Regions from separate parts of the Pseudomonas sp. Eqa60 genome, predicted to be linked through region 2. Evidence: predicted binding sites of a transcription regulator. Region 2 holds the regulator's gene; each other region holds the start of a gene.
What was found. The regulator FliA, encoded in region 2, starts transcription of late flagellar genes. The targets are predictions, from matches to a motif close to CTAAAGTTTNNNNNNNNNNNGCCGNTAA.
Positions count from the first base shown of each region.

Region 1 (7,465 bases), 2.2 Mb from region 2:
ACCCCGGTAAAGAATGGCGAAGTCGCTGTAGGGGCGGTCGGTGCGCAGGTGCAGGCTGAGGATTTCCATGGCCACCCGTTCGGCCTCGGCATCTTCGTTGCGGCAGCGGATCACGCGGATCTCGTCGCCGTGGCCCATCTCGCTCCACAGCTGCTTTTCGAATTCGTGGGGGTTGTTGGAGATCAGCACGTTGGCGCAGCGCAGGATACGGCTGGTGGAGCGGTAGTTCTGCTCCAGCATCACCACTTTCAGGGACGGGTAGTCGTCCTTGAGCAGCATCAGGTTTTCCGGGCGTGCGCCGCGCCAGGCGTAGATCGACTGGTCATCGTCGCCCACCACGGTGAACTGGTTGCGCTTGCCGATCAGCATCTTCACCAGCAGGTACTGGCTGGCGTTGGTGTCCTGGTATTCGTCCACCAGCAGGTAGCGCACCTTGTTCTGCCATTTCTCCAGGATGTCGGCGTGCTCTTCGAACAGCTTCACCGGCAGCAGGATCAGGTCGTCGAAGTCCACTGCGTTGAACGCCTTGAGCGTGCGCTGGTAGTGGGTGTAGACGATGGCGGCGGTCTGTTCCTTGGGGTTGCGGGCGTTTTCCAGGGCCTCGGCGGGCAGGATCAGGTCATTCTTCCACGAGCCGATCATGTTCTTGATCTCGTCGACGCCGTCGTCCCCGGAATACTCCTTCTGCATGATGTCGGTCATCAGGGCCTTGACGTCAGTCTCGTCAAAGATCGAGAAGCCCGGCTTGTAGCCCAGCCGCACATGCTCCTTGCGGATGATGTTCAGGCCCAGGTTGTGGAAGGTCGAGACCGTCAGGCCACGGCCTTCGCCGCTGCGCAGCAGGGTGCCGACCCGCTCCTTCATTTCCCGCGCGGCCTTGTTGGTAAAGGTCATGGCGACAATGTACTGGGCGCGGATGCCGCAATTCTGGATCAGGTGCGCGATCTTGCGGGTGATCACGCTGGTCTTGCCGGAGCCTGCGCCGGCGAGCACCAAAAGAGGGCCGCCGACATAGTTCACGGCTTCTTGCTGCCGGGGATTGAGTCGGGACATGACGGTAAAAAGGGATCGGTTACGAAAAGGGCGGGCATTTTAACAGGCTGGACGGATTCTGCTGCCTCTGTCCGACTTGTGACGCACAACGCGATCTAAATTTGCCGGTTTTGATACTTTCCCTCAGGATGCGCGCTGAATATGCGTCTAATGTTCGAGTTAGAGCGGTACAAGAAATTGCGTATGATAATCAATATCAATTGTTATTGTTTATTTGCGCGCCATAATGCCCGCCGCCAACTTAATTTGCAGAGTCTAGGGAGCTAGCTTGTCTAAGCCTGTCGAACCCTTGCGTTTGCTGCTACTGGCTGAAGAGCCGGTGTGGACAGCGTTGTTGCGCGAGTGTGTCGCTCCGTTGGGAGACTCGGTGGTATTGATCAGTGCTCCCAGCTGGGAGTCTGTCAGCCGTTTGTTTGAAGACGACCGCAACGCGGTCCTGTTGACCCTTCCTCATTTGCAGCCCGGCCCCGGGCGTTGCAGCCTGCCCACCGTGTTGCTGCTGGACCAGGAACCGCCCGTAGCCCCTGTAGGCGTCAGCGACTGGCTGGTGAGTTCCTGCCTGAGTACCGATGCCCTGCGCCGTTGCCTGCGCCATGTACGTGAGCGCGGCCTGCTGGAAAACACCCTGCAGCGCCTGGCAGAGCAGGACCCCCTGACCGGCATCGCCAACCGCCAGGGGTTCCAGACCTTGCTGGCCGCGCGCCTGGCGGAAAACGAAGGCCGTGGCCTGGCCCTGGGCCATCTCGACCTGGACAATTTCCGCCACGCCAACGACGCCCTGGGCCACCAGGCCGGCGACCGGCTGATCCTGCAGGTGGTCTCGCGCCTGAAAAGCCAGCTTGAGGCCGGCGATCAACTGGCCCGCCTGGGCAGTGATGAGTTTGCCTTGCTCATCGACACCCGCCGCGCTCCACAGCGGGCCGAGTGGATGGCCGAGCGCATCACCGAAGCCATGGCCGAGCCCTATTGGGTCGATGGCGAAAGCCTGCTGATCGGCTGCAGCCTGGGGATTGCCCATGCCCGGGCCAATGCCGGCGCCGACCCGCTGATGTGGCATGCACACATCGCCATGCAACAGGCCAAGAGCACCCAGGGCTGCACCTTTCATATCTTCAACGAGCGGATCAATCGCAACGCTCGCAGCCTGGCCGACCTGGAAAGCGAACTGCGCCGGGCCCTGCGCCGCGACGAACTGGAGCTGCACTACCAGCCCCGGCTGAACCTGCATGACGGCAAGATCGTGGGCCTCGAAGCCCTGGTGCGCTGGCGCCATGGCGAGCGCGGCCTGTTGCCGCCCAGCGAGTTCGTGCCCCTGGCCGAGCAGAGCGGGCTGATCGTGCCTCTGGGCTACTGGGTGATTTCCCGTGCGCTGCGGGACATGCAGGCCCTGCGTGAACGCGGCCTGCCGCCGTTGCACATGGCGGTGAACCTGTCGTTCCGCCAGTTCCAGGACAGCCAACTGCTCTCGACCCTGAGCCGCCTGATTGCCGAGCGCGGAGTCGAGGCCCAGTGGCTGGAATTCGAATTGACCGAGACCGCAGTGATGCGCCGCAGTGACCTGGTGAAGCAGACCATGGATGCCCTGGGGCGCCTGGGAGTGCGTTTCTCCCTGGACGATTTCGGTACCGGCTTCTCTTCCTTCGTCCACCTCAACAGCCTGCCCATTACCCTGCTCAAGGTGGACAAGAGCTTTGTCGGCGGCATGGAGCAGCGCGAAGAGAACCGCAAGCTGGTCCACGCCATGATCAACCTGGCCCATAACCTGAACCTGAATGTGGTGGCCGAAGGCGTGGAGACGGCGGAACAGCTGGCCTTGCTGCGGGGCTTTGGTTGCGACCAGGCCCAGGGCTATCTGATCAGCAAGCCGCTGCCCCTGGCGGAACTGATGGACTATCTGACCTTCGGCAGCAGCCAGCAGGCGCTGCAGGAAGGGACGGTTTAAACCGGCGCCGGTTCGGGCTCAATCCGCCTGGCCGGCCTGGAGAGTCATGGCCGGCACGGGCGGCTCACGCCGGATCATGCGGCGCATCCGCCACTCGAATGCCAGGGTCAGGCTGATGGCCGCACACGCCAGCCCCAGGGCCAGGCCCCACCAGACACCGGTCGGCCCCCAGCCCAGGGTGAAGGCCATCAGCCAGGCCGAAGGTGCGCCAATCAGCCAGTAGCAGCCCAGGCCCACCAGGAAGGTGGTCTTGGCATCCTTGAGGCCACGGATCGCGCCCATGGCAATGGTCTGGGTGCCGTCGAACAGCTCGAACCAGGCGGCCACCGCCAGCAGGCTCACGGCCAGCCGGATCACCTCGGCGAAGGCCGGGTCGTTGTGGTCGAGGAACAGCCCGATCAGTTGGTTCGGCAGCAGCCAGAAGATCATGGCGAACCCCAGCATCGCCACCGCGCCAAAGGCGATGCCCACGCGCCCGGCCAATCGTGCATCGAGCAATTGCCCGGCGCCGTAATGCTGGCCGATGCGCATGGTGATGGCGTAGGAAATCCCCGCCGGCACCATGAACGCCACCGAGACGATCTGCAGGGCGATCTGGTGCGCTGCCAGTTGCGTGCTGCCCATGGTGCCCATGCACAGGGCGGCGAAGGCAAACAGCCCGACTTCCACCGCGTAGGTGCCGCCGATGGGCAGGCCCAGGCGCCACAGCTCCCGCAGGTAATGGGTGTTCAGCCGGGATAGGCCCTGGCGCAGCGGGTAGGCGGCGTAGGCCGGGTGGCGCTTGATGTGCCAGGCCAGGGCCACGGCCATGCAGTTGGCGACGATGGCGGTCACCAGGCCAATGCCCACCAGGCCGAGCTTGGGCAGGCCGAACATGCCGGTGATCAGCGCGTAGTTGAGGAGGAAGTTGGCCACGGTGCCGCCCAGGCTGATGACCATCACCGGCGTGGCCCGGCCGATGGCGCTGGTGAAGCCGCGCAGGGCCATGAAACTCAGGTAGCCGGGCAGGGCGAACGGCAGGATCAGCAGGAACTGGCCGGCGGCGTGGACGTTGCTTTCGGTCTGGCCGAACAGCAACAGCAGCGGCTTGAGGTTCCACAGCAGCAGGCCGGCCACCAGGGCCATCAGCCAGGCCAGCCAGAGCCCGGCCTGGGTCAGGCGCGCTGCGCCCTCGATGTCGCCAGCGCCCTGGCGGATTGCTACCAGTGTGCCCACCGCGGCAATCACGCCGATGCAGAAGATTGATACGAAGGAGTAGCTGGCCGCACCCAGGCCGCCGCCGGCCAGGGCCTCGGGGCTCAGGCGGGCCATCATCAGGGTGTCGGTGAGGACCATCAGCATGTGCGCCAGCTGCGAGGCGATCAGCGGCCCCGCCAGCCGCAGGATGGCCCAGAGTTCGGTACGTGCTGGATGCTGCATGGTCATCAGGCTCGATCAGGAGAAAGTCCGGGAGAGCGCTGATTCTCGGCGCTCTTGGCCCATAGCACAAAGGGATAAAAACGATTGCTGGCATGATTAAAACTCATGCGAAGCACTTTCTGGTAGCGTGGCCCTGTCCCGTCCTGGAGTGCCTGCATGTCCCGTCGTCTTCCTCCGCTGTATGCCCTGCGCGCCTTCGAGGCAGCGGCCCGGCACAGCTCGTTCACCCGGGCAGCCGAAGAGCTGTCGATCACCCAGAGTGCGGTCAGCCGGCATATCCGGACCCTGGAGGATCACTTCGCTTGCCGGCTGTTCCAGCGCAGCGGGCGCAACTTGCAACTGACCGAGGCGGCGCGCTTGCTGCTGCCGGGGATACGCGAGGGCTTCGGTGCCCTGGAACGGGCCTGCAATACCCTGCGTGCCGAAGATGACATCTTGCGCATGAAGGCGCCCTCGACCCTGACCATGCGCTGGCTGTTGGCGCGACTCAGCCGCTTCCGCCATTTGCAGCCGGGCAATGAGGTGCAGCTCACCAGTGCCTGGATGGACGTGGACTCGGTGGACTTCAACCAGGAGCCCTTCGACTGCGCGGTGCTGCTGAGCAATGGCCACTTCCCCCCGGACTGGGAGGCCAGCTACCTGTTTCCCGAACTGCTGATTCCGGTGGGCGCGCCGAACCTGCTCAATGATCAGCCCTGGGACGTGGCGCGCCTGGCCGCCACCGAGCTGTTGCACCCGACCCCGGACCGCCGCGACTGGCGCAGTTGGCTGGAGCACATGGGCCTGACCGACCAGGTGTCCCTCAAGGGCGGGCAGGTGTTCGACACCCTGGAGCTGGGGATGATTGCCGCTGCGCGGGGTTATGGCGTGTCCATGGGGGACTTGCTGATGGTGGCCGAGGATGTGGCCCAGGGTCGCTTGAGCCTGCCCTGGCCGACAGCGGTGGCCAGTGGCCTGAACTACTATCTGGTGTGGCCCAGGACCCGGCCCGGAGGCGAGCGTTTGCGGCGCCTCAGCGACTTCCTTCAGGGCGAGGTCCAGGCCATGCAACTGCCCGCCGTAGAGCGCCTGGGCTGAAACGTTGCAGTACCCGGCTGGCGGGGCGTGCAAATATCCCTGCAAAGCGCTCAAGTATTGGCTTGTGCCGCCGAATCCATGGGTTATGGAACCAGCGTTCAGGAAGGTCCTAACTGATTAAAAATCTTAGAATTATGACTGCCGAGGGTGCTGACCGATCAGGATGATCCGCCTTCTCGGCAAGGAGCCATCATGTCCCAACCCCGTGCCCGCATAGCCTCTCAGCTAGGGCTCGCCCTTGCCTTGATACTCGCCCTGGTGATCAGCGGCAGCACCCTGTTCGCCTTGCGTTCGCTGGACTCGGCGAACCTCGACACCCGAGAGGAACACCTGGCCAGTGAAGCCCGCCTGCTGGCCGATCAGCTCAACACGTTCCACGGCAGCCTGCGCGAGAGCACCCAGCGCCTCAGCGGCCTGTTCGAAAACCGCTTCAGCAGCGGCCTGAGCCTGCATCCGGAACAACCGGTGAGCGTGGCCGGGGTGCAGACCCCGGGATTGCACCTGGGGGATGTGGTGCTGAACAACAACTTCGCCGAAGTCGACCAGTTCAAGCAGATGACCGCCGGTGTGGCGACCTTGTTCGTGCGCAGTGGCGATGACTTCGTGCGGGTCAGTACCTCCCTGAGCAAGCAGGATGGCAGCCGCGCCATCGGCACCTTGCTCGACCATGCCCACCCGGCCTATCAGAAACTCATGGCGGGCCAGGGTTATGTGGGCCGGGCCTTGCTCTTCGAACGCTTCTACATGACCCAGTACACCCCGGTGCTGGACCGCAGCGGCAAGGTCATCGCGGTGCTGTTTGTCGGCTTCGATTACACCGATGCGCAAAATGCCCAGTTCGCCAACCTCAAGCGCTTCCGCATCGGCCAGAGCGGCTCCCTGGCCCTGCTCGACGAGCAGAACAAGTGGCTGGTGCCACCGGCCGGCGTGCAGGCGCCGGAGCAGGCGGCGCAGGTCATGGCGCAAGCGGCCAAGGAGCCGGGCAAGGGGCGTTTCTGGAGTGATCAGGGCGAAGACTTCTACAGCCTGGCAGTGCCGTTCGAGGGGGGCCCCTGGTCGGTGGTGGCGAGCATGCCCAAGGCAGAGATCCGCGCGGTGACCTGGAGCGTTGGTATTCGGCTGGTGATCGGCAGCCTGCTGGCCATGCTGCTGGCGGTGGGCGCTACGGTCTGGCTGCTGCGCAGCAAGCTGGCACCGCTGAGCGACCTGGTGCGCCAGGCCCAGGCCCTGGGCGGCGGTGACCTGAGCGCACGGCTGAACGTTGCCAGCCATGACGAAATCGGCCAGTTGGCCCGCAGCTTCAACCAGATGGGCGAAGCCCTGTCGACCATGGTCGAGCACATCCGCCGCTCTGCCGCCGAGGTCAATGGCCGGGCCCAGGTGCTGTCCGGCTTGTCCAGCGGTGCATATGAAGGCATGGAGCAGCAGTCCGGCGAGATCACCAGCATGGCCGGGGCGGTGGAGGAGTTCAGCGCCACCTCGCTGAACATCGCCGACAACATGGGCAGTACCCAGCGCCTGGCCCAGGAAAACGCCCAGCAGACCCATATTGGCCGCACCTCCATGCAAGAGGCCTCGTCTTCCCTGGAACAGATCGCCGGAGCCCTCAACAGCACGGCCACGGTGATCAACACCCTGGGCCAGCGCTCCCAGGAGATCGGAGGAATTGTCGGAGTGATCACCGCGATTGCCGACCAGACCAACCTGCTGGCCCTGAATGCCGCTATCGAGGCCGCCCGGGCCGGTGAGCAGGGCCGCGGTTTTGCCGTGGTGGCGGATGAGGTACGCAACCTGGCCTCGCGTACCCGTGAAGCCACGGATGAAATCTCCCAGATGATCAACAGCATCCAGCAGGAAACCGGCCACGCCATCCAGACCATGGAGCAGGGCAACCGCCTGATGCAGGAAGGCCTGTCGCGCAACGCCGACGTGGCCTCGGCCCTGGCCCTGATCGACGAGCAGAGCCGCAGCGCC
Region 1 is NZ_AP024342.1:6,716,191-6,723,655, reverse strand. It holds gene rep (DNA helicase Rep) at 1-1,053, opposite strand, end outside; gene KI242_RS30595 (bifunctional diguanylate cyclase/phosphodiesterase) at 1,322-2,995, shown strand; gene KI242_RS30590 (NorM family multidrug efflux MATE transporter) at 3,014-4,420, opposite strand; gene KI242_RS30585 (LysR substrate-binding domain-containing protein) at 4,571-5,491, shown strand; gene KI242_RS30580 (methyl-accepting chemotaxis protein) at 5,684-7,465, shown strand, end outside.
Region 1: KI242_RS30580 (methyl-accepting chemotaxis protein) is a predicted target of FliA. The motif match lies at 5,541-5,568, and genes of this name have one in related genera.

Region 2 (7,465 bases):
CCGAACTAAGCCTGCGGGGCGAGGGCGACAGTGCCTCGATCACCAATCGCCAGCTGTTCGCCGGCCTGCCGTTGACCGCGGCCGAGCCCCTGATCGAGCCGACCCTGACCGAGCGTCCGCGCCCGGCGCCGGCTCCTGCAGCGCCACCTGCCGATACGCGGGCGCTGGACTCGATGCGTTTCGAGCTCAACGGTCTGCGCGAACTGCTGGAAGTGCAGCTCGGCTCCCTGGCCTGGAGCCAATTGCAGGGCAGCCGTCCGGAGCAGGCCAACCTCTGGCGTCGCCTGCAGCGCATCGGCCTGTCGGGCCCGCTGGCCCGCGACCTGCTGGCACTGATTACCGAAATCAACGAACCCCGTCAGGCCTGGCGCATGTTGCTGGCGCACCTGGCGCGAATGATCCAGACCCCGGAAGTCGAGCCTCTGGAAGAGGGCGGCGTGATCGCCATGGTCGGCCCGGCCGGCATGGGCAAGACCACCACCCTGGCCAAGCTGGCGGCGCGCTACGTGCTCAAGTACGGGGCGCAGAACATTGCCCTGGTGAGCATGGACAGCTACCGCATCGGCGCCCAGGAGCAGCTCAAGACCCTGGGGCGCATCCTCAATGTGTCGGTGACCCATGTGGACCCGGGCCAGTCCCTGGCCCAGGCACTGGATCCGCTGCTGCGCAAGCGCGTGGTGCTGATCGATACCGCCGGCCTGCAGGCCAGCGATCCGGCGTTGCGCATGCAACTGGAGAGCCTGGCCGGTCGTGGCATTCGTGCGAAGAACTATCTGGTACTGGCTACCACCAGCCAGAAACAGGTGCTGACCGCCGCCTACCACAGCTACAAACGCTGCGGCCTGGCCGGTTGCATCCTGACTAAACTTGATGAAACAGCCAGTCTTGGCGAAGTGCTGAGCCTGGCCATCAGTCATGAACTGCCGGTTGCCTATCTCACTGATGGTCCGCGGATTCCTGACGATCTGCACCTGCCTCGCCGGCATCAGCTGGTGAGTCGCGCGGTAAGCGTACAGATGCAGGAAGAACCCAGCGAGGAAGCCATGGCCGACATGTTCGCTGACCTTTACCACAGCCCGTCCAAACGGGTTGGCTGAGGTAATCATGAATAGATTGCAGTGTATCTACATCGATGGTCTGCCATGCATTGTTCCAATGGTGAACGCGCAGCCAGTTATGTGGCCCCGTCTAAGTAAGACAAGGTAAAGAAAGAACATGGGCAGCATGCATCCCGTACAGGTGATTGCGGTGACCGGCGGCAAAGGTGGCGTCGGCAAGACTAATGTGTCAGTGAACTTGTCCCTGGCTCTGGCTGAGCTCGGCCGGCGGGTCTTGCTGCTGGATGCCGACCTGGGACTGGCCAATGTCGATGTCCTGCTGGGCCTGACTCCCAAACATACCCTGGCCGACGTCATCGAGGGTCGTTGCGAACTGCGCGATGTGCTGCTCCAGGGGCCTGGAGGCATCCGCATCGTACCGGCCGCCTCGGGCACCCAGAGCATGGTGCACCTGAGCCCTGCGCAGCACGCTGGCCTGATCCAGGCCTTCAGCGATATCGGCGACAATCTCGATGTGCTGGTGATCGACACCGCTGCGGGTATTGGTGACTCGGTAGTCAGCTTTGTCCGCGCGGCCCAGGAAGTACTGCTGGTGGTGTGCGACGAGCCGACCTCGATCACGGACGCCTACGCGCTGATCAAGCTGCTCAACCGCGACTACGGCATGAACCGTTTCCGGGTCCTGGCCAACATGGCTCAGAGCCCTCAGGAAGGTCGCAACCTGTTTGCAAAATTGACCAAGGTCACGGATCGCTTCCTGGACGTGGCCTTACAATACGTCGGCGCAGTTCCCTACGACGAAAGCGTACGCAAGGCCGTGCAAAAGCAGCGTGCGGTCTATGAAGCCTTTCCTCGTTCGAAGTGTGCATTGGCGTTCAAGGCCATCGCGCAAAAAGTCGATACCTGGCCGTTGCCGGCGAACCCACGCGGGCATCTGGAGTTTTTTGTCGAGCGGCTAGTGCATCAAACAGCGGGACCGGTGCTATGACTGCCAGTGGCTACAACCTCTACAAGAAGTCGGCGCGTGACAGCCAGTACGAATTGATCGAGCGCTACGCGCCTCTGGTCAAGCGTATTGCCTATCACCTGCTGGCGCGGTTGCCGGCCAGTGTTCAGGTAGAAGACCTGATTCAGGCCGGGATGATCGGTTTGCTCGAAGTGTCGACCAAATACGACGCGAGCAAGGGGGCGAGTTTCGAAACCTACGCGGGTATCCGTATCCGTGGGGCGATGCTCGACGAGGTTCGTAAAGGCGACTGGGCGCCGCGTTCGGTGCACCGTAATACGCGCATGGTCAGTGATGCGATTCGCGCAATTGAAGCTAAAACCGGTCGTGACGCTAAAGATCATGAAGTTGCGGCCGAACTTCAATTGAGTCTCGACGATTATTACGGGATTTTGAACGACACCTTGGGCAGCCGCCTGTTCAGTTTCGACGACCTGTTGCAGGACGGCGAGCATGAAGGGCTGCATGAGGATGGCGCCAGTGCTCATCTCGAGCCGTCACGGGACCTGGAGGATGAACGCTTCCAGGCCGCGTTGGCGGATGCGATTGCCAATTTGCCGGAGCGCGAGCGACTGGTGTTGGCGCTGTACTACGACGAAGAGCTGAACCTCAAGGAGATCGGTGAGGTCCTGGGGGTCAGCGAATCGCGGGTCAGCCAGTTACACAGCCAGTGCGCAGCCCGTTTGCGGGGGCGTTTGGGGGAGTGGCGAGCGCGCTGACAGGCAGTGTGGGGACACTGCGTTCAGGACCGGTGAAGCAAGCGCTGCACCGGTCTTGCAGTATGTGCTCCATGCAGTCGTTGTGTGTTATGCCGGATTGATTGAATGGCGCGTTCAGGTGCTGGATGCGTTTAAGACTGCTTGGAGGTCGAATTGGACAAGAACATGAAAATCCTCATCGTTGATGACTTTTCAACGATGCGGCGGATCATTAAGAACCTGTTGCGTGATCTGGGATTCACCAACACGGTCGAGGCCGACGATGGCACTACCGCCATTCCGGTACTCAACAGCGGGAGCATCGACTTTCTGGTAACGGACTGGAACATGCCGGGCATGACCGGTATCGACCTGCTGCGCCACGTGCGCGCCGATGAAAAACTCAAGCACCTGCCGGTATTGATGGTGACTGCTGAAGCCAAGCGCGAGCAGATCATCGAAGCTGCCCAGGCCGGCGTAAACGGCTATGTCGTCAAACCATTCACGGCTCAGGCGTTGAAAGAGAAGATCGAAAAAATCTTCGAACGCATCGGTTGAGACGCGTAGCCATTCCGCCACGGGGGAGCTATGGAGCATAACGAATCTTCACTGGGCGACTTTGAGTCGACCCTGAAAAAACATGCGCTGGAACTGGTCGAGAGCCTTGAAAAGGGCCGGTTCGGCGAAGCGGTGCAATTGATCCATGAGCTCAATCAGACCCGTGACCGCGGCCTGTACCAGGAAGTGGGCAAGCTCACCCGCGAGCTGCATAGCGCGATCGTCAATTTCCAGATTGACCCGCACATGCCGCAAGCCGAGGAAGTTTCACAGATCACGGATGCCACTGAGCGCCTGTCCTATGTGGTCCGGCTGACGGAAGCCGCAGCCAACCGCACCATGGACCTGGTGGAGAGCAGCACCCCGCTGGTCAACGGCTTGAGCACTGAAGCCCAGGCCTTGAGCGCAGACTGGGGGCGCTTCATGCGGCGCGAGGTCGGCGCTGAAGAGTTTCGCGAGCTGGCGCGCCGGGTCGACAGTTTCCTGACGCGCAGCGAACAGGAAACCCGTACCGTTTCCGGCCACCTCAACGACATTCTGCTGGCGCAGGATTACCAGGACCTGACCGGTCAGGTGATCAAGCGTGTGACCCAGTTGGTCACGGAAGTCGAAAGCAATCTGCTCAAACTCGTCTTGATGGCCAGCCAGGTCGATCGTTTCGCCGGTATCGAACATGACCGTGAATCGATCCTCGCTGAAAAAGATCCGCAAAAACATCTCGCCAAGGGTGAAGGTCCGCAGATTCATGCCGATAAACGGGAAGACGTTATGTCCGGTCAGGACGATGTAGACGATTTGCTTTCCAGCCTTGGATTCTAGGAGCACCCATTAATGAGCTTCGGCGCCGATGAAGAGATCCTTCAGGATTTCCTGGTTGAGGCCGGCGAGATTCTAGAGCAACTGTCCGAACAACTGGTCGAGCTGGAAAGCCGGCCGGATGATGCGGATTTGCTCAATGCAATTTTTCGCGGTTTTCACACTGTTAAAGGGGGCGCCGGCTTCCTCCAGCTCAATGAGCTGGTGGAGTGCTGCCACATCGCCGAGAACGTCTTCGACATCCTGCGCAAGGGTGAGCGGCGAGTCGACTCGGAACTGATGGACGTGGTGCTTGAAGCTTTGGACGCGGTGAACGGCATGTTCAGCCAGGTCCGTGAGCGCACCGAAATCACCGCTGCCACACCGGAGTTGCTGGCGGCCCTGGCGCGCCTGGCCGAACCTGCCGGCGCCGAGCCTGCAGCACCTGCTGTGGAAGAGGTGGTTGAGCCGGTTGCCGAGCCTGTGGCTGAAGAAAGCCCGGCAGGGGACATCACCGATAACGAATTCGAGCTGTTGCTCGACTCGCTGAATGCCGCCAAGGCCGAAGCCGAAGCAGCGCCTGCCGCCGCACCTGCGGCCCAGGGCGAGCCGGCCAGCGATGAAATCACCGACGCGGAGTTCGAATCCCTGCTCGATCAGTTGCACGGCAAGGGCCAGTTCGCCCCGGATGCCGTGGCACCGGCCGCGGCCAGTGCCACCAGTGGTGCGGCTGGCGCAGGTGATGAGATCACCGACGATGAATTCGAAGCATTGCTGGACCAGTTGCATGGCAAGGGCAACTTCGCCGTGGAGGCCCTGGATTCGGCCGTGGCGGCGGCGCCTGCCGCTCCTGCCGCAGCCGCACCAAGCGCAGCCGCAGCCGGCAGCGACCTGATCACCGATCACGAATTCGAATCCCTGCTGGATGAGTTGCACGGCAAGGGCAAATTCTCCGAAACCCCGGGTGCGGCCAAGCCAGCCGCGGCCACTGCGGCTCCGGCTGCGGCGGCCACTGCTGCCGTCGCCAAGCCGGCGGCGAAGAAGCCCGAGCCCAAGGCCGAGGCGCCGAAAGCTGCCGCTGCTCCTGCTGCGGCCCCGGCCCCGGCCCCGGCCCCGGCTCGCGCCGCCGCTGCGGCCCCGCCGGCGGAAAAGCCTGCCAGCGAAGCGGAAACCACGGTGCGTGTCGATACCGCGCGCCTGGACGAAATCATGAACATGGTGGGCGAGCTGGTGCTGGTGCGTAACCGCCTGGTGCGCCTGGGCCTCAACAGCGGCGACGAAGCCATGTCCAAGGCCGTGTCGAACCTCGACGTGGTGACTGCCGACCTGCAGACCGCGGTGATGAAGACCCGCATGCAGCCGATCAAGAAGGTCTTCGGGCGCTTCCCGCGCCTGGTTCGCGACCTGGCCCGGCAGCTCAAGAAAGAGATCAACCTGGAGCTGGTGGGGGAAGAAACCGACCTCGACAAGAACCTGGTAGAAGCCCTGGCCGACCCGCTGGTGCACTTGGTGCGCAACGCGGTGGACCACGGCATCGAATCGCCGGAAGAGCGCGAAGCCTCGGGCAAGTCCCGTGGCGGCAAGGTGGTACTGGCGGCGGAACAGGAAGGCGACCACATCCTGCTGTCGATCTCCGATGACGGCAAGGGCATGGACCCGAACGTGTTGCGCGCCATCGCCGTCAAGCGCGGCGTGATGGACAAGGACGCCGCCGACCGCCTGAGCGATACCGAGTGCTACAACCTGATCTTTGCCCCGGGCTTCTCCACCAAGACCGAGATTTCCGATGTGTCCGGTCGCGGTGTGGGCATGGACGTGGTGAAGACCAAGATTTCCCAGCTCAATGGTTCGATCAACATCTATTCGACCAAGGGCCAGGGCTCGAAGATCGTCATCAAGGTGCCGTTGACCCTGGCGATCATGCCGACCCTGATGGTCATGCTCGGCAACCAGGCATTCGCTTTCCCGCTGGTCAACGTCAACGAGATCTTCCACCTCGACCTGTCGCGCACCAACGTGGTGGACGGCCAGGAAGTGGTGATCGTGCGCGACAAGGCGTTGCCCCTGTTCTACCTCAAACGCTGGCTGGTCAGTTCCGCCGCTCATGAAGAGCAGCGCGAGGGCCACGTAGTGATCCTTTCGGTGGGTACCCAGCGGATCGGCTTCGTCGTCGATCAACTGGTGGGCCAGGAAGAAGTGGTCATCAAGCCCTTGGGCAAAATGCTTCAGGGAACCCCGGGCATGTCCGGCGCCACCATTACCGGTGACGGCCGCATTGCTCTGATCCTCGATGTTCCGAGCATGCTCAAGCGTTACGCCGCACGGCGTATTTGATTCGGCGGGGAGGGGCGGTTGGCCTCGCCCCACCTAACGGAGTGTTTATGGCAGTCAAAGTCCTGGTGGTGGACGATTCGGGTTTTTTCCGCCGCCGCGTCTCGGAAATTCTTTCAGCGGATTCGAATATCCAGGTCGTCGGCACGGCGACCAATGGTAAAGAGGCGATCGATCAGGCCCTGGCGCTCAAGCCGGACGTGATCACCATGGACTACGAGATGCCGATGATGGATGGCATCACCGCAGTGCGGCACATCATGCAGCGCTGCCCGACGCCGGTCCTGATGTTCTCCTCCCTGACCCACGAAGGCGCCCGAGTGACCCTCGATGCGCTGGATGCCGGGGCGGTGGACTTTCTGCCGAAGAACTTCGAGGACATCTCGCGCAATCCCGAGAAGGTCAAGCAGTTGCTGTGCGAGAAGGTCCACAGTATCTCGCGCAGCAATCGGCGCTTCAGCAGCTACAGTGCTCCGGCACCGCAGCCGGCGAGTGCGCCGGCACCTGCTCCTTCGAGCTTCGCCAGTTCGCGCTCGCCAGCTCCCGCACCGGCTCCGGCCCGCGCAGCGGCGCCGGCGGCCAGTGCGAATTCGCCGGCCCCCAAGCGCAAGGCCTACAAGCTGGTGGCCATTGGTACGTCCACAGGCGGCCCGGTGGCGCTGCAGCGGGTCCTGACCCAGCTGCCGGCCAACTTCCCGGCACCTATCGTGCTGATCCAGCATATGCCGGCGGCCTTCACCAAGGCCTTTGCCGAGCGTCTGGACAAGCTCTGCCGCATCAGCGTCAAGGAAGCCGAGGATGGCGACATCCTGCGTCCGGGCCTGGCGCTGCTGGCGCCTGGCGGCAAGCAGATGATGGTCGACGGTCGTGGTGCGGTGAAGATTCTCCCGGGCGATGAGCGCTTGAACTATAAGCCGTGCGTGGATATCACCTTCGGCTCTGCGGCCAAGTCCTACAGCGACAAAGTTCTGGCGGTGGTGCTCACCGGCATGGGCGCCGACGGTCGCGAAGGCGCGCGT
Region 2 is NZ_AP024342.1:1,928,825-1,936,289, forward strand. It holds gene flhF (flagellar biosynthesis protein FlhF) at 1-1,097, shown strand, start outside; gene fleN (flagellar synthesis regulator FleN) at 1,216-2,046, shown strand; gene fliA (RNA polymerase sigma factor FliA) at 2,043-2,783, shown strand; gene KI242_RS08710 (chemotaxis response regulator CheY) at 2,949-3,320, shown strand; gene KI242_RS08715 (protein phosphatase CheZ) at 3,351-4,139, shown strand; gene KI242_RS08720 (chemotaxis protein CheA) at 4,152-6,449, shown strand; gene KI242_RS08725 (chemotaxis response regulator protein-glutamate methylesterase) at 6,497-7,465, shown strand, end outside.

Region 3 (7,465 bases), 1.4 Mb from region 2:
GACATGCTTTCGATGTGCCGGATCGAGCCGTCCACCACCCCCTGGGCCAGCTGGGCTTCATCCCGGGCCGCCTGGGACGCATCGGCCGCCTGCCCGGCATTGCGCGCGATGTCCTGGACGGTCAGCCCCATCTGGTGCACGGCCGTGGCCACCATGTCGGTCATTTCCTGCTGCCGCCCCGAGCGCTCGGCAGTGTTCTCCACCACCGCCGCCACCTGCCCCACGGATGAGCGCAGACGCTCGGTGGTGGCCAGCACTTCGCCGATCATGCCGTGCTGGCTGTCGAGAAAACGATTGAAGCCCCGGGCCAGGTCCCCCAGCTCGTCGGCCCGGCTGGCATCCAGGCGCAGGGTCAGGTCGCCACCACCGCTGCCGATGGCTACCAGCCCGGCGGTCACCTGACGCACAGGCCGCACCAGGCCGCGAGCCAGCCAGATCACCAGCAGCAGGCAGACCAGGGCGATAGCCAGGCCGATGCCGGTGGTCAGCCACAAGGTTTGCCGGGCATCGGCGTAGATCTGCGCTTCGGGCACCTCGGCCACCAGCGACCACCCCATGCCCCGCAGTGGCAGGCCCAGGGCCACAAAGTCTTCGCCGTCGCGCACGAACCGGCTGCTGGCCAACCCCTCGTGCCCCATGACCGCCTGGGCGGCCGACTCGCCGATCTGCTCGGACAGGTGCCGCTTGCCACTGAACTGCGCCTCGGGGTGAACCTGGATCAAGCCGTCGGCGCGCACCAGATAGACCTTGCCGTGCTCGCCGAAGCTGAAGTCATGGATCAATTGCGACAGCGCCTGCATCTTCAGCCCGAGCCCGGCCACCCCCACCAGCTTGCCGTCCTTCTTGACCCGCATGTCGATGAACATCGCCAACTCGCCGGTGGCCACATCGGTGTCGATGTTGAGCAGCCGCGGCTTGTCGCTGTCGATGAAGCTGTAGAACCAGGCGTCCTTGGGATTGGAACGGCTGAGGGTGCGATCCAGCCCCTTCTCGTTGTAGTAGTGGTTGGTCGCGGTGCCCACCATCAAGGTGGTGAAGGCCTGGTTTTCGGCGCGGATGCCTTCCAGGTAGTCGACGAACACCTGGGCCTGGGCCGGATCCTCGCCGCCTGCCAGCCAATCGCGCAGCATGCCGTTGCTGGCAATGTCCCGGGCGACCGTCAGCGGCTGGGCGAGAATGCGTTCGATATCGTTGCGCATGGCTTCGATGCTCGAAGGCAGCGCCTTGTCCACCAGGTAGTTCTGGGTCAGGTGGTTGATCACCACGGTGTAGACCGCCACCACCACCAGCAGGCTGACCAGCAGGGCCGAGCCCATGCTGAGGACGAGTTGCCATTGAATACTGCGTCGCCAGAATTGCATGGAACACCTCTTTCTTATTGGTATAAGAGGCTGAAATGTCGCGCCAGCCGCGGAAGGCTGTATACAAACATTAGTTATGTTTGTCCAACCTATAACCCTGCGGCTGTGTGCAGTTCCGTCAGTTCTGTTGAATGGTCTTGGCGATGACCTCGACAGTGGCGCTCACTTGCTCTTGATAGCGCTCCAGTTCCTGGGCATGGCGCTTCTGCATCTCGATCTGCTGCGAGCACAGGTTCATCGCCGCCAGCACCAGCAGGCGCTCGCCGATCAGCGTCGGGTACTTCTTCTTGGTGTCGGCCAGGGCCGCCTTGAGCATCAGCGCAGCGTCCATCAGGGTCTGTTCTTCCCCGGCCGGCGCCTTGATCGAGTAATCCTCCCCCAGGATCGAAACGACCTTCACTCCATCGATGTGATGTCTCATGGATTGGCCGGGCTCGCGCTGACACGCTCAACCAGCGCCTGGATGCGGGCAGCGGTGGCGCCTTGCTTTTCTTCCTGCTCCATCAGGCTCAGTTGCAGGCTTTCGTTTTCATCCTTGGCCTGGTCCAGTTGTTCCTTGAGGGCTGCGTTCGTACCGAGCAGTTCCTGGTTCTGTACCACCAGGTCGCTGACCAGCTGTTCCAATTGGCTGAGGGATGCTTCCAACATTTTGATCTTCCGGGCTTTTTGCAAAGGGCGCGTACGATAAAGAAAAGTCACCCTGGATGCCAGGGTTATCCAGGCGCAAAGCCTTGATTTTACTGGCGATGACCCTTCCGCGAGAGCTGTTAGAGACTGTCATTCTGCGCTCCGGTTCCTGACGCCTCGTCGGAGTCTCGGACTTTTATGAACTTTCCCAGTTACGCATAAGAAATTTCTGAAACTGCATCCGCCGGTTCAAGAAGCCATTGTTCAACGCGATAGACAGGTACGTCCCTGATCCTGCCAGCGCAATAAAGCGCTCACCCGAGGTAATGTCCATGTCCCTGCGCTCCCTGAATATTGCCCCGAGGGCTTTCCTCGGATTTGCCCTGATCGGCTGCCTGATGCTGTTTCTCGGGGTGTTCGCCCTGAATCAGATGGGCAAGATCCGCTCAGCCACCGAGCGCATGAGCCAGGACACCATCCCGAGCATCAAGAGCGTCGATGAATTCACCCAGCTCAGCCTGCGCCAACGGGTCCAGGCCTACCGGCTGCTGCTCAACCGCGAACCCCAGGCCCAGCAGCAGACCCTGGATGCCATCGACCAGCGCAACCAGAAGATCGAAGAAGCCCGGGCCCAGTACCTGAAGCTCATCAGCAGCCCCGAGGAGCGCCTTGCCTACGAGCAATACGGCACGCTGCTGAGCCACCACCGGCAGTTGGAGAGCCAACTGATCGAGCTGTCGCACAACAACCAGCTTGAGGCCATGCAACAACTGCTCAATACCGACCTGATGGACAGCGCCGAAAAGATCAACGCGGTCCTCAACCAACTGGTGGAGATCAACAGCCATTACGCCACCGTCGCCGACGATGATGCTGCCGCTCAGTACCGCAGAGCCTTCAATCTGGTGGTGGGGCTGCTGGTGCTGGCCAGCGCCCTGACCCTGCTGTTCGCCTGGCGCCTGATCCGCAGCATCACCCAGCCCATCGCCAATGCCCTGAGGGCCGCCGAAGAGATCGCCGAAGGCAACCTGACCCGCCCCATCACGGTCGATGGCAGCGACGAAGCCGGGCGCCTGCTGCAAGCCATGGTCACGATGCAGGAAAAGCTGCGCGACACCCTGCAGAGTATTTCCGGCTCCGCCCATCAGTTGGCGTCGGCGGCCGAAGAGCTCAACAGCGTCACCGAGGAAGGCGCCCGCGGCCTGACCCAGCAGAACAACGAGATCGAACAGGCCGCCACCGCGGTCAATGAAATGACCAGCGCCGTGGAGGAAGTGGCGCGCAATGCGGTGAGCACCTCCGAAGCCTCGAAGAGCGCCACCACTTCCGCCGGCGACGGCCGCGACCTGGTGCGCGAAACCGTGTCGGCCATCGAGCGCATGAGCTCCGACGTGCAAGGCACCGCCAGCCTGATCGGCGACCTGGCCAACGAGTCCCGGGACATCGGCAAGGTACTGGACGTGATTCGCGGCCTGGCCGACCAGACCAACCTGCTGGCCCTCAATGCCGCCATCGAGGCTGCCCGGGCCGGTGAGGCCGGTCGCGGTTTTGCCGTGGTCGCCGACGAAGTCCGCGCCCTGGCCCACCGCACCCAGCAGTCCACCAGCGAAATCGAACGCATGATCGGCAGCATCCAGAGCGGCACCGAGCACGCCGTGGACTCCATGCGCAACAGCACCGAACGCGCCGAATCGACCCTGAGCATCGCCCGGGGGGCCGGCCAGTCCCTGGACACCATCAACAGCGCCATCAGCGAAATCAACGAACGCAACCTGGTGATCGCCAGCGCCGCTGAAGAACAGGCCCAGGTGGCCCGTGAAGTGGACCGCAACCTGGTGAACATCCGCGACCTGTCGGTACAGTCCACCACCGGTGCCAACCAGACCCAGGCCGCCAGCAGCGAGCTGTCACGCCTGGCGGTCGACCTGAACAACCTGGTCACCCGATTCAAGCTCTGAAGCCCTTGCGCCCTGCTCCAGCTCCCGCCGTTGAGCGGTGGGGGCTGGTGAGGGTGGCGTTCAAGGCACCCCAGCAGGCAGGTACCGGACAGGCTTAATCCACGGCGAGACTCAAGACTTTAGTCGTACGACCGATAAGTCACGGTAGAGTCAGTCTCAAGCCCCGCACGGATGCGCCCTTTTTGGTACCTACCATGTCCCTTCGTAATATGAATATCGCTCCGCGGGCCTTCCTCGGCTTCGCCATGATCGGCGGCTTGATGCTGATCCTCGGGGTGTTCGCCCTGAACCAGATGAGCAAGATCCGCGGCGCCGCCGAAGACATCACGTCGAGCAGCGTGCCAAGCATCAAGAGCCTCGACGAATTCACCCAGTTGACCCTGCGCCTGCGGGTGCTGTCCTACCGCTTGCTGGTGAACCGTGAGCCGGACGTGCAGCAAAAGACCATCGAACTGCTGGAAATGCGCAACCAGCAGATCCGCGCCGCCCAGGTCATCTACGAAAAATTCATCACCAGCCCGGAAGAAAAATCCGCCTACGAGCAGTACCTCCAACTGCTGGGCCAGTACCGGCAGATCGAAGAGCGGATGAAGAGCCTGTCGCGCAACAATCAGGTGGATGAGCTGCGCAACTTGCTCAATACCGAACTGCTGAACAACTCCGAAGCCATGAACACCGTGCTCAACCGCTTGCTGGAGATCAACACCCAGCAGACCGTGGACACCAACCAGCAAGCCGCCGAGCAGTACTCCTCGGCCTTCAACCTGGTGGTGGCGCTGCTGGTGCTGGCTACTGGCCTGACCTTCCTCTTCGCCTGGCTGCTGACCCGCAGCATCACCCAGCCCATCGCCAACGCCCTGGGCGCCGCCGAGGAAATCGCCGAGGGCAACCTGACCCGGCCGATCAAGGTCGATGGCAGTGACGAGGCCGGGCGCCTGTTGCAGGCCATGGCCAAGATGCAGGAAAAACTGCGCGACACCCTGCAGCGCATCTCCGGTTCCGCCACCCAGTTGGCTTCGGCGGCCGAAGAGCTCAACAGCGTCACCGAGGAAAGCGCCCGCGGCCTGACCCAGCAGAACAACGAGATCGAACAGGCCGCCACCGCGGTCAATGAAATGACCAGCGCCGTGGAAGAAGTGGCGCGCAACGCGGTGAGCACCTCCGAAGCCTCGAAGAATGCCACCGCCTCCGCCGGCGACGGCCGCGACCTGGTGCAGGAAACCGTGTCGGCCATCGAGCGCATGAGTTCCGATGTGCAGGGCACCGCCAGCCTGATCGGCGACCTGGCCAACGAGTCCCGGGACATCGGCAAGGTGCTGGACGTGATTCGCGGCCTGGCCGACCAGACCAACCTGCTGGCCCTCAATGCCGCCATCGAGGCCGCCCGTGCCGGTGAGGCCGGTCGCGGTTTTGCCGTGGTCGCCGACGAAGTCCGCGCCCTGGCCCACCGCACCCAGCAGTCCACCAGCGAAATCGAACGCATGATCGGCAGCATCCAGAGCGGCACCGAGCACGCCGTGGATTCCATGCGCAACAGCACCGAACGTGCCGAATCGACCCTGAATATCGCCCGGGGTGCCGGCCTGTCCCTGGACACCATCAACAGCGCCATCATCGAGATCAACGAACGCAACCTGGTGATCGCCAGCGCCGCTGAAGAACAGGCCCAGGTGGCCCGGGAAGTGGACCGCAACCTGGTGAACATCCGCGACTTGTCGGTGCAGTCCTCCACCGGTGCCAACCAGACCAGTGCAGCCAGCAACGAGCTGTCGCGCCTGGCCGTGGACCTCAACGGCATGGTTGCCCGCTTCCGCCTCTGAAACACCCCGCCAGCCCTGGATGGCGCCGGTAAAACGGCGCCGGAATTCGCACCTGGGGAATCCGCCACTGTCGCCAAAAGCTTTTTGACAGTGGCGTATTTCAACAGGTTAGAATCGCTGGCACGCAGACTGCATGGTCAGCCTGCGCCCGCCTTTTTCGCCCTGGAGTACTGCCTTTGAATGCGACGACCATCAACAGCCTGTTCTTGATCGGCGCGTTGCTGGTAGGTGCGAGCATTCTGGTGAGTTCACTTTCATCGCGCCTGGGCATCCCGATCCTGGTGATCATCCTGGCCGTGGGCATGACCGCCGGGGTGGACGGCGGCGGCATCATCTTCGACAACTACCCGACCGCCTACCTGGTGGGCAACCTGGCCCTGGCCGTGATCCTGCTGGACGGCGGCCTGCGTACCCGGGTCGCGAGTTTCCGCGTGGCCCTGTGGCCGGCGCTGTCCCTGGCCACGGTGGGGGTGCTGATCACCACTGGCCTGACCGGCATGGCAGCCGCCTGGCTGTTCGACCTCAACCTGATCCAGGGCCTGCTGATCGGCGCCATCGTCGGTTCCACCGACGCCGCCGCGGTGTTCTCGTTGCTGGGGGGCAAGGGCCTCAACGAGCGGGTCACCGCCAGCCTGGAGATCGAATCCGGCAGCAACGACCCGATGGCGGTGTTCCTCACCGTGACCCTGATCGACATGCTCGCCAGCGGCCACACCGGCCTGCACTGGAGCCTGCTGACGGACCTGATCCGCGAGTTCGGCATCGGCGCGGTGATCGGCCTGGGCGGTGGTTGGCTGATGTTGCAACTGGTCAACCGCATCCACTTGGCCACCGGTCTGTACCCGATCCTGGTGGTGGCCGGCGGCCTGGTGGTGTTCGCCCTGACCAACGCCCTGCACGGCAGCGGCTTCCTCGCCGTGTACCTGTGCGGCCTGGTGATCGGCAACCGCCCGGTACGCAGCCGCCACGGCATCCTGCACATGCTCGACGGCATGGCCTGGCTGGCACAGATCGGCATGTTCCTGGTGCTGGGGCTGCTGGTCACCCCCCACGACTTGCTGCCCATCGCCCTGCCGGCCCTGGGCCTGGCGCTGTGGATGATCCTGTTCGCCCGACCGCTGTCGGTGCTGGTGGGCCTGGCGCCGTTCAAGGCCTTCCATGGCCGGGAAAAGGCCTTCATTTCCTGGGTCGGGCTGCGCGGTGCGGTACCGATCATTCTCGCGGTGTTCCCGCTGATGGCCGGGCTGCCCAATGCCCAGCTGTACTTCAACCTGGCGTTCTTCATCGTCCTGATCTCGCTGCTGGTGCAGGGCACCAGCCTGCCGTGGGTGGCCAAGTGGCTGAAGGTGACGGTTCCACCGGAGCCGGCACCGATCTCCCGGGCGGCCCTGGAGGTCCACGTCACCAGCGAGTGGGAGCTGTTCGTCTACCGCCTGGGGGCGGAGAAATGGTGCATCGGCGCCGCCCTGCGGGAGCTGAAAATGCCCGAGGGCACGCGCATCGCCGCACTGTTTCGTGGCCAGCAACTGCTCCATCCGTCGGGTAGTACGGTGCTCGAAGCCGACGATCTGCTGTGCGTGATCGGCCATGAACACAACCTCCCGGCCCTGGGCAAACTCTTCAGCCAGGCTCCGGAACGCGGCCTGGACCTGCGCTTCTTCGGTGACTTCGTGCTCGAGGGCGATGCCCAGCTGGGCGC
Region 3 is NZ_AP024342.1:561,639-569,103, reverse strand. It holds gene KI242_RS02535 (methyl-accepting chemotaxis protein) at 1-1,361, opposite strand, end outside; gene KI242_RS02530 (cell division protein ZapA) at 1,480-1,782, opposite strand; gene KI242_RS02525 (hypothetical protein) at 1,779-2,009, opposite strand; gene KI242_RS02520 (methyl-accepting chemotaxis protein) at 2,321-3,946, shown strand; gene KI242_RS02515 (methyl-accepting chemotaxis protein) at 4,141-5,766, shown strand; gene KI242_RS02510 (potassium/proton antiporter) at 5,943-7,465, shown strand, end outside.
Region 3: KI242_RS02515 (methyl-accepting chemotaxis protein) is a predicted target of FliA. The motif match lies at 4,057-4,084, and genes of this name have one in related genera.

Region 4 (7,465 bases), 3.4 Mb from region 2:
AACAACGCCGCTGAAACCATCCAGGCCACCGCAGAGGGCATCACCGATCCCAACCTGCGCGCGGCCCTGGAGCGCCTGGCCAGCCACGCCAAACCGCGGGGCTGACTCAAGCCTGTACTTCAGCGCCGCTTGCTGCCGCCGAGCAGGGAACCCATCAAGCCCCGCACCAGTTGCCGTCCCAATTGATTAGCCGCCTGGCGCATGGCCGACTTCAATGCCTGCCCGGCAGCCGTGCCAAGGAACTCACCCGCCCGGTCGGCCAGGCTGGGCTCTTCAGCCGCTGCTTTGCCAGAAGGCTGCTGATCCTGCGGTGCCAACTCCTTGCGCCCCAGCAACACTTCATAGGCTGATTCGCGGTCGATCGGTTTGTCATAGCGCCCCAGCAGCGGCGAACTGGCGATCAGGGCCTGGCGCTCGGCCTCGGTCAGCGGCCCGATCCGCGACTGCGGCGGCGCCACCAGTACCCGCTGGACCATTTCTGGCGTGCCCTTGTCCTGCAAGGTGCCCACCAGCGCTTCGCCGATGCCCAGCTCGGTCAGTACCGCCAGCGCATCGAAGGCGGGGTTGGGACGGAAACCATCCGCCACGGCGCGCAGGGACTTCTGTTCCTTGGCAGTAAAGGCCCGCAAGCCATGCTGGATACGCAATCCCAATTGAGCCAGGACATTGTCCGGCAGGTCCCCGGGCGACTGGGTAACGAAATACACCCCCACACCTTTGGAACGAATCAGCCGCACCACCTGCTCCAGCCGGTCCTGCAAGGCCTTGGGAGTACCGGCGAACAGCAGGTGCGCTTCGTCGAAGAACAGCGCCAGCAGCGGTTTTTCCGCATCGCCCCGCTCCGGCAGTTGCTCGAACAGCTCGGCCAGCAGCCATAAAAGGAAGGTCGCATAGACTTTCGGCGCCTCATGCACCAGGCGGCTGGCATCGAGCAGATGAATCCGCCCACGACCATCGGCGGCCGGCTGCAGAATGTCCTCCAGCTGCAACGCCGGCTCACCGAACAGTGCTTCGGCGCCCTGCTGCTCCAGGGTCGCCAGGCGCCGCAACAGCGCCTGGCTTGAGCCGGTAGTCATCAACGCAGCATCGTCCCCGAGCAGCTGCGGGTTGTCCTTGAGGTGGTTGAGCAGCGCCTTGAGGTCCTTCAGGTCGAGCAGCAACAGGCCTTCGCGATCAGCCACCTTGAACGCCGCATACAGCGCCGACTGCTGGCTGTCGGTGAGTTCCAGCAAACTGCCCAGCAGCAGCGGGCCCATTTCGCTCAGGGTGGTGCGCAGAGGATGACCGCTTTGCCCATGGATATCCCACAGGGTCACCGGATAGGCCTGTGGTTGATGCTTGAGCCAGGGCATGCCGGCGATCCGCTCGGCAACCTTGCCCTGGGGGTTGCCCGCAGCCCCCAGCCCACAGAGGTCGCCTTTGATGTCTGCGGCAAATACCGCTACCCCGGCATCACTGAAGGCTTCTGCCAGGCGCTGCAGGGTGACGGTCTTGCCGGTGCCCGTGGCGCCCGCCACCAGACCGTGGCGGTTGGCCAGGCGCATGGCCTGGGCGATCGGCAGGCCATCGAGGCCGGCACCGATTACGAGTTGCGATGAGTCAGGCATTTTGTCACCCCTGGTTAATCTTTGGCCTTACACGGTCGATATGAATAAATGATGGATCAGAAGTATCTGAAATAAAGGTCAGGTAATTCCCTTGGGATAGATGGAGATATCAGCTTACTTATAACACCGCCCTTCTGTGCGTTTTTCCAACCCGATGCCCTGGACTCAAAGACCTTAGCGGACACCCCAAGCCATGAACAAAAATCTGCGCTTCAGCCACAAGATCCTGCTTGCCGCCTCGCTGATCGTCATAGCTGCATTTGCACTATTCACGCTCTACAACGATTACCTGCAACGCAACGCCATTCGTGATGATCTGGACAACTATCTTCAGGAAATGGGCGACGTCACGGCAAAAAATATTCAGACCTGGCTCGCCGGTCGCGCCCTGCTGATCGAGAACATCTCCCAGTCGGTGGCCCTCAACACGGACCCTGCGAATGTCAGCAACCTGCTGGAACAGAAATCCGTCAGCTCGACCTTCATGGGGGCCTACCTGGGCAACAATGACGGCACCTTCATCATCCGTCCCAACAGCAAGATGCCGGATGGCTACGATCCTCGCGCCCGCCCCTGGTACAAGAGTGCCGAGAGCAGCAGCGGCTCGGCCCTGACCGAACCCTATATCGACCTGGCGTCCGGCCAGTTGGTGATCTCCATCGTCGACAGCGTGATCAAGGCCGGCCAGAGGATCGGTGTGGTCGGCGGCGATCTGAGCCTGCAAGTAATCACCGACAGCATCAATGCCCTGGACTTTGACGGCATGGGCTACGCCTTCCTGATCAGCGCCGACGGCAAGATCCTGGTGCACCCGGACAAGAACCTGGTGATGAAGACCCTCAAGGACGTCTACCCCCAGGACACCCCCAAGATCAGCAGTGAACTCAGCGAGATCACTGTCGATGGCAAGCCGCGCATTGTCACCTTCACCCAGATCAAGGGCCTGTCCTCGGTGAACTGGTACATCGGCCTGTCCGTGGACAAGGACAAGGCTTTCGCCATGCTCAGCGAGTTCCGCACCTCGGCGATCATCGCCACCCTGACGGCCGTGGCCCTGACCATTGCCCTGCTGGGCCTGCTGATCCGCCTGCTGATGCAGCCGCTGCACGTGATGACCCGGGCCATGCAGGACATCGCCGATGGCGAAGGCGACCTGACTCGACGCCTGAACATCCATAACCAGGACGAGTTCGGCATCCTCGGCACCGCCTTCAACCGTTTCGTCGAACGCATCCACGGCTCGATCCGCGAAGTGTCCTCGGCCACCGAGCACGTCAACGAAGTCGCCCTGCGCGTGGTCAGCGCCTCCAACTCGTCGATGCTCAACTCCGACGAGCAGGCCAGCCGCACCAACAGCGTGGCCGCCGCCATCAATCAGCTCGGGGCCGCCGCCCAGGAAATCGCCCGCAATGCCGCCCAGGCTTCGCAACAGGCCAGCGATGCGCGCAACCTCGCCGAAGACGGCCAGCAAGTGGTGGATCGCAGCATCCAGGCGATGAACCAACTGTCGGACATGATCAGCGCCTCCAGCAGCAACATCGAAACCCTCAACAGCAAGACCGTGAACATCGGGCAGATCCTCGAAGTGATCACCAGCATTTCCCAGCAGACCAACCTGCTGGCCCTCAACGCAGCCATCGAAGCGGCCCGGGCCGGCGAGGCAGGACGCGGCTTTGCCGTGGTTGCCGATGAAGTGCGCAACCTGGCGCACCGCACCCAGGAGTCGGCGCAGCAAGTGCAGGGCATGATCGAGGAGCTGCAAGTGGGCGCTCGCGAATCGGTGAGCACCATGAGCAACAGCCAGCGCCACAGCCAGGACAGCGTGGAAATCGCCAACCAGGCCGGGGAACGACTCAACAGCGTGACCCAGCGCATAGGCGAGATTGACGGCATGAACCAGTCGGTGGCCACGGCGACCGAAGAGCAGACCTCGGTGGTGGAGTCCATCAATATGGACATTACCGAGATCAATACGCTGAATCAGGAAGGCGTGGAAAACCTCCAGGCCACCTTGCGGGCCTGCTCCGATCTGGAGCAGCAGGCAGCACGCTTGAAGCAACTGGTGGGCAGTTTCAGGATCTGAAAGCGCCCAACGCCCTGTCGCCGGCTAGCCGGCGGCAGGCTCAAGCAGGCTTGGGCCGGGATGGCGCCTGGGGTTCCTGCTGCAATTGCTCCCACAACTGCGCGGCATCGGGAAAATCGGTGCCGTCGTCAGGGCTCAACTCATCGGGGTCATAACGGCTCAGGCAACCTTCGCCGAGGGTGGCGGGTGCCTTGGACGTGGCTTTATCCAGTGGATCGGTCATCGGGCTGACCTCGTGAGGTGCAAAACCAGGAGCGGGGTATTGAACCCCCGCGCCTGGTTTTTTTTCAATCAGAACACCACAGTCTTGTTGCCGTGCACCAGCACACGGTCTTCCAGGTGATAGCGCAGGCCGCGGGCCAGGACCATTTTCTCCACGTCACGACCGAAACGCACCATGTCCTCGATGCTGTCGCTGTGGCTGACCCGCACCACGTCCTGCTCGATGATAGGACCGGCGTCCAGTTCCTCGGTGACGTAGTGGCAGGTTGCGCCGATCAGCTTCACACCGCGCAGCGAGGCCTGATGGTAAGGCTTGGCACCGACAAAGGATGGCAGGAAGCTGTGGTGGATGTTGATCACCTTGTGCGCGTACTCGCTGCACAGCTCCGGCGGCAGGATCTGCATGTAGCGCGCCAGCACCACCACTTCGGCGTCGTGCTGCTTGACCAGGCGCGACACCTCGGCGAAGGCCGGCTCCTTGTCCTGCGGGTTGACCGGCACGTGGTAATAAGGAATGCCGTGCCACTCGACCATGCTGCGCAGATCATCGTGGTTGGAAATCACGCAGGCGATCTGGCAATCCAGCTCATCGCTGTGCCAGCGGTGCAGCAAGTCGGCCAGGCAGTGGGATTCGCGGCTGGCCATCAGTACCACGCGCTTTTTCTCGGCGGTATCGGTAATGCGCCAGTCCATCGAGAACTCTTCGGCGATCGGCGCAAAGGCCTCGCGAAAAGCCTCCAGGCCAAAGGGCAGTGAATCGGCACGAATCTCGTGGCGCATGAAAAACCAGCCACTGAGATTGTCCGAGTGGTGGCTCGCTTCGGTGATCCAACCGTTGTGGGAGGCTAGAAAGTTACTGACTTTGGCAACGATGCCAACGCGGTCAGGGCAAGAAATCACCAACCGAAAGGTGCGCATGGGGGGAAACTCCAGAACTTCGCAAAGGTCGCCATTCTAGCGATTGCGCGACAAAACTGCAGTATTCATTGCATCCAGCGCCCCGGGCAGATCACCAAGGGCCGCTCCGGCCCGGCTTAGCGGCCGCTACTCCAGGCGCCGTAATGGCACTTGTAAATAGTGCTTAACTAGTTTGTGAATAACCGGCCCGAATGCATCAACCTATTAAATAGCGAAATGTCTTTTACGCCTAAACACACTAAGAGAGACGAATAAAACAGCGGTATTATGTTTACTTGCTCAAACTCCCTGACTATTATTGCGACACTGTCACCCAGCCACTCAGCGCTCAATAAGGTAGTCCTCATGTCCCTGATCAACGAATACCGTGCCACTGAAGAAGCCATCAAAGAACTGCAAGCGCGTTTGAAGAACCTGTCCCAAGACGACAAACTGAAAGCCGAACTGGAGTTCGAAGGCAAACTGCGCAGCCTGATGGGCGAGTACTCCAAATCCCTGCGCGACATCATCGCCCTGCTGGATCCGGACTCGAAAGTTAAAGCACCTCGCGCCGCGGTTAAAACCACCGGCACCAAGCGCGCCCGTAAAGTTAAACAGTACAAGAACCCGCACAACGGCGAAGTCATCGAAACCAAAGGTGGCAACCACAAAACTCTGAAAGAGTGGAAAGCCAAGTGGGGCGGCGACGTGGTAGAAGGCTGGGCCACCCTGCTGGGCTAAGCCTCTCCGTTGAGCGCCCGGGCTTTGCAGCCCTACAGAGAAAACGCCAGCATGCTGGCGTTTTTTTATGCCCTGGCAACCCGCTCAAGGAGCGGGGCCGCTGCTCAAAGAGCCAGGCGCCTCGTCAGGGCCTGCACATAGTCCTGCCATTGATCCAGAACCTGACGCTGCACCGGGTCCGCACTTAACAACGATTGCTCAATCCCTTGCCGGAAACTTTCCAGGGTATTGGGAGCACCGAGTTGCGGATCTAGCAAACGCTGCTGACAAAAAACCAGCCAACGTTCTTGCTCGGCTTTGTTCAATGTTTCTGGAAAGTTGCGGGCACGGTAGCGAAAGAGTAATTCCGGCAAGCGCTCATCATCGAATGGCCATTGTTGCTGGGCCAAGTGCAACGGGTCAGCCTCACGTACTTGCTCACACAAACGCCGGTCACGGTCACCAATAAAACCGTCGTACAACTGTTGCTCCGGGTCATCGCTTGCGGCAAATTCATCCGGCCCATAAATCACCGAAAGTTTATCCTGCCAAACTTCTTGAGCTTCGCTCAAGGCCACAGCCCGACGCTGATATAGCTCCATGTCCAAGTGCAGCCGCTGTTGATCTTCACTGCGCAGAACACTCAATGGCGCCACGACCGGGCAGCGATTGATATGGATGAGTTTCAACGGCACCGGCAACTCGCCTTCGAGCAGATCTTCCCGGCGCGTGTACAAACGCTGGCGCAGGGTTTCGGCGTCCAACTCCAACAGCCCCTGAGGGTCCAGGTGCAGGTCGCAGACAATCAAGGCATTGCGATTGCGTGGATGCCAGGCCAGGGGCAGGACCACGCCGATGTAGTGGCGCGCCGCAGAAAAGCGCCCGGAGATGTGCACCATGGGTTGCAACAGGCGGACCTGATCCATCACCCGCTGCTTGCTGCGCAACTGGAACAGCCAGTCATAGAGTCTGGGCTGTTTGTCGCGAACCAATCGCGCCAGGGCGATGGTCGCCCGGACATCGGACAGCGCGTCATGGGCCTGGCCGTGATCGATGCCGTTGGCTGCGGTCAGGCGCTCCAGCTTGAGGCTTACCTGCCCCTGCTCCTCGGGCCAGACGATCCCCTGGGGGCGCAACGCATAAGCCGTGCGCACCACGTCGATCAGGTCCCAACGGCTGTTGCCGCCCTGCCACTCCCGGGCGTAGGGGTCGAAGAAATTGCGATACAGGCTGTAGCGGGTCATCTCATCGTCGAAACGCAGGGTGTTGTAGCCCACGCCGCAGGTCCCGGGGCGCGCCAGTTGCTCGTGCACCCGGGTCATGAAATCCGCCTCCCCCAGGCCTTGTTCGGCCAGACGGCCAGGGGTGATGCCAGTGATCATGCAAGCCATCGGATGGGGCAGGATATCGTCGCTGGGCTGGCAGTAGAGGTTGACCGGCTCGTCGATCTCGTTGAGTGCCAGGTCGGTGCGGATACCGGCCACTTGCAACGGGCGATCACAACGCGGATTGATGCCGGTGGTTTCGTAGTCGTACCAAAAGAGGGAAGTCACGGCCTGTTCCTGAACTGAAAGACCGCCGCAGTCTAGGCGCTCAGGCGTCGTCAGGGCCAGCCGCACGAACCGGGGCGAAGGCATTGGACTTGGCGAATTCGTAGTTAATGATGTCGTTTGCCCCTCAGACACTGCTAGCATCGGCGCTGGATTTTTTACCAGACCAAGCCGATAAGTTACCCATGCTTGAGACGACAGCAACGCCAAGGAACGCATCGCTGCACCCGCCACTGGATACGCGCTACCAGGTCGAAACCCCCGAGGGCATCGACCTGCCGCTGCGGCCTGCGGGGTTGCTGGTGCGCACCCTGGCCTTCAGTCTCGACCTGGGCATCCGCGGGCTGGTGCTGGGCCTGCTGTTCATCATCCTGGGCTTTTTCGAC
Region 4 is NZ_AP024342.1:5,432,313-5,439,777, forward strand. It holds gene KI242_RS24445 (DciA family protein) at 1-105, shown strand, start outside; gene KI242_RS24450 (helicase HerA-like domain-containing protein) at 120-1,607, opposite strand; gene KI242_RS24455 (methyl-accepting chemotaxis protein) at 1,801-3,690, shown strand; gene KI242_RS24460 (hypothetical protein) at 3,731-3,913, opposite strand; gene purU (formyltetrahydrofolate deformylase) at 3,982-4,830, opposite strand; gene mvaT (histone-like nucleoid-structuring protein MvaT) at 5,176-5,550, shown strand; gene sbcB (exodeoxyribonuclease I) at 5,655-7,082, opposite strand; gene KI242_RS24480 (RDD family protein) at 7,265-7,465, shown strand, end outside.
Region 4: KI242_RS24455 (methyl-accepting chemotaxis protein) is a predicted target of FliA. The motif match lies at 1,622-1,649, and genes of this name have one in related genera.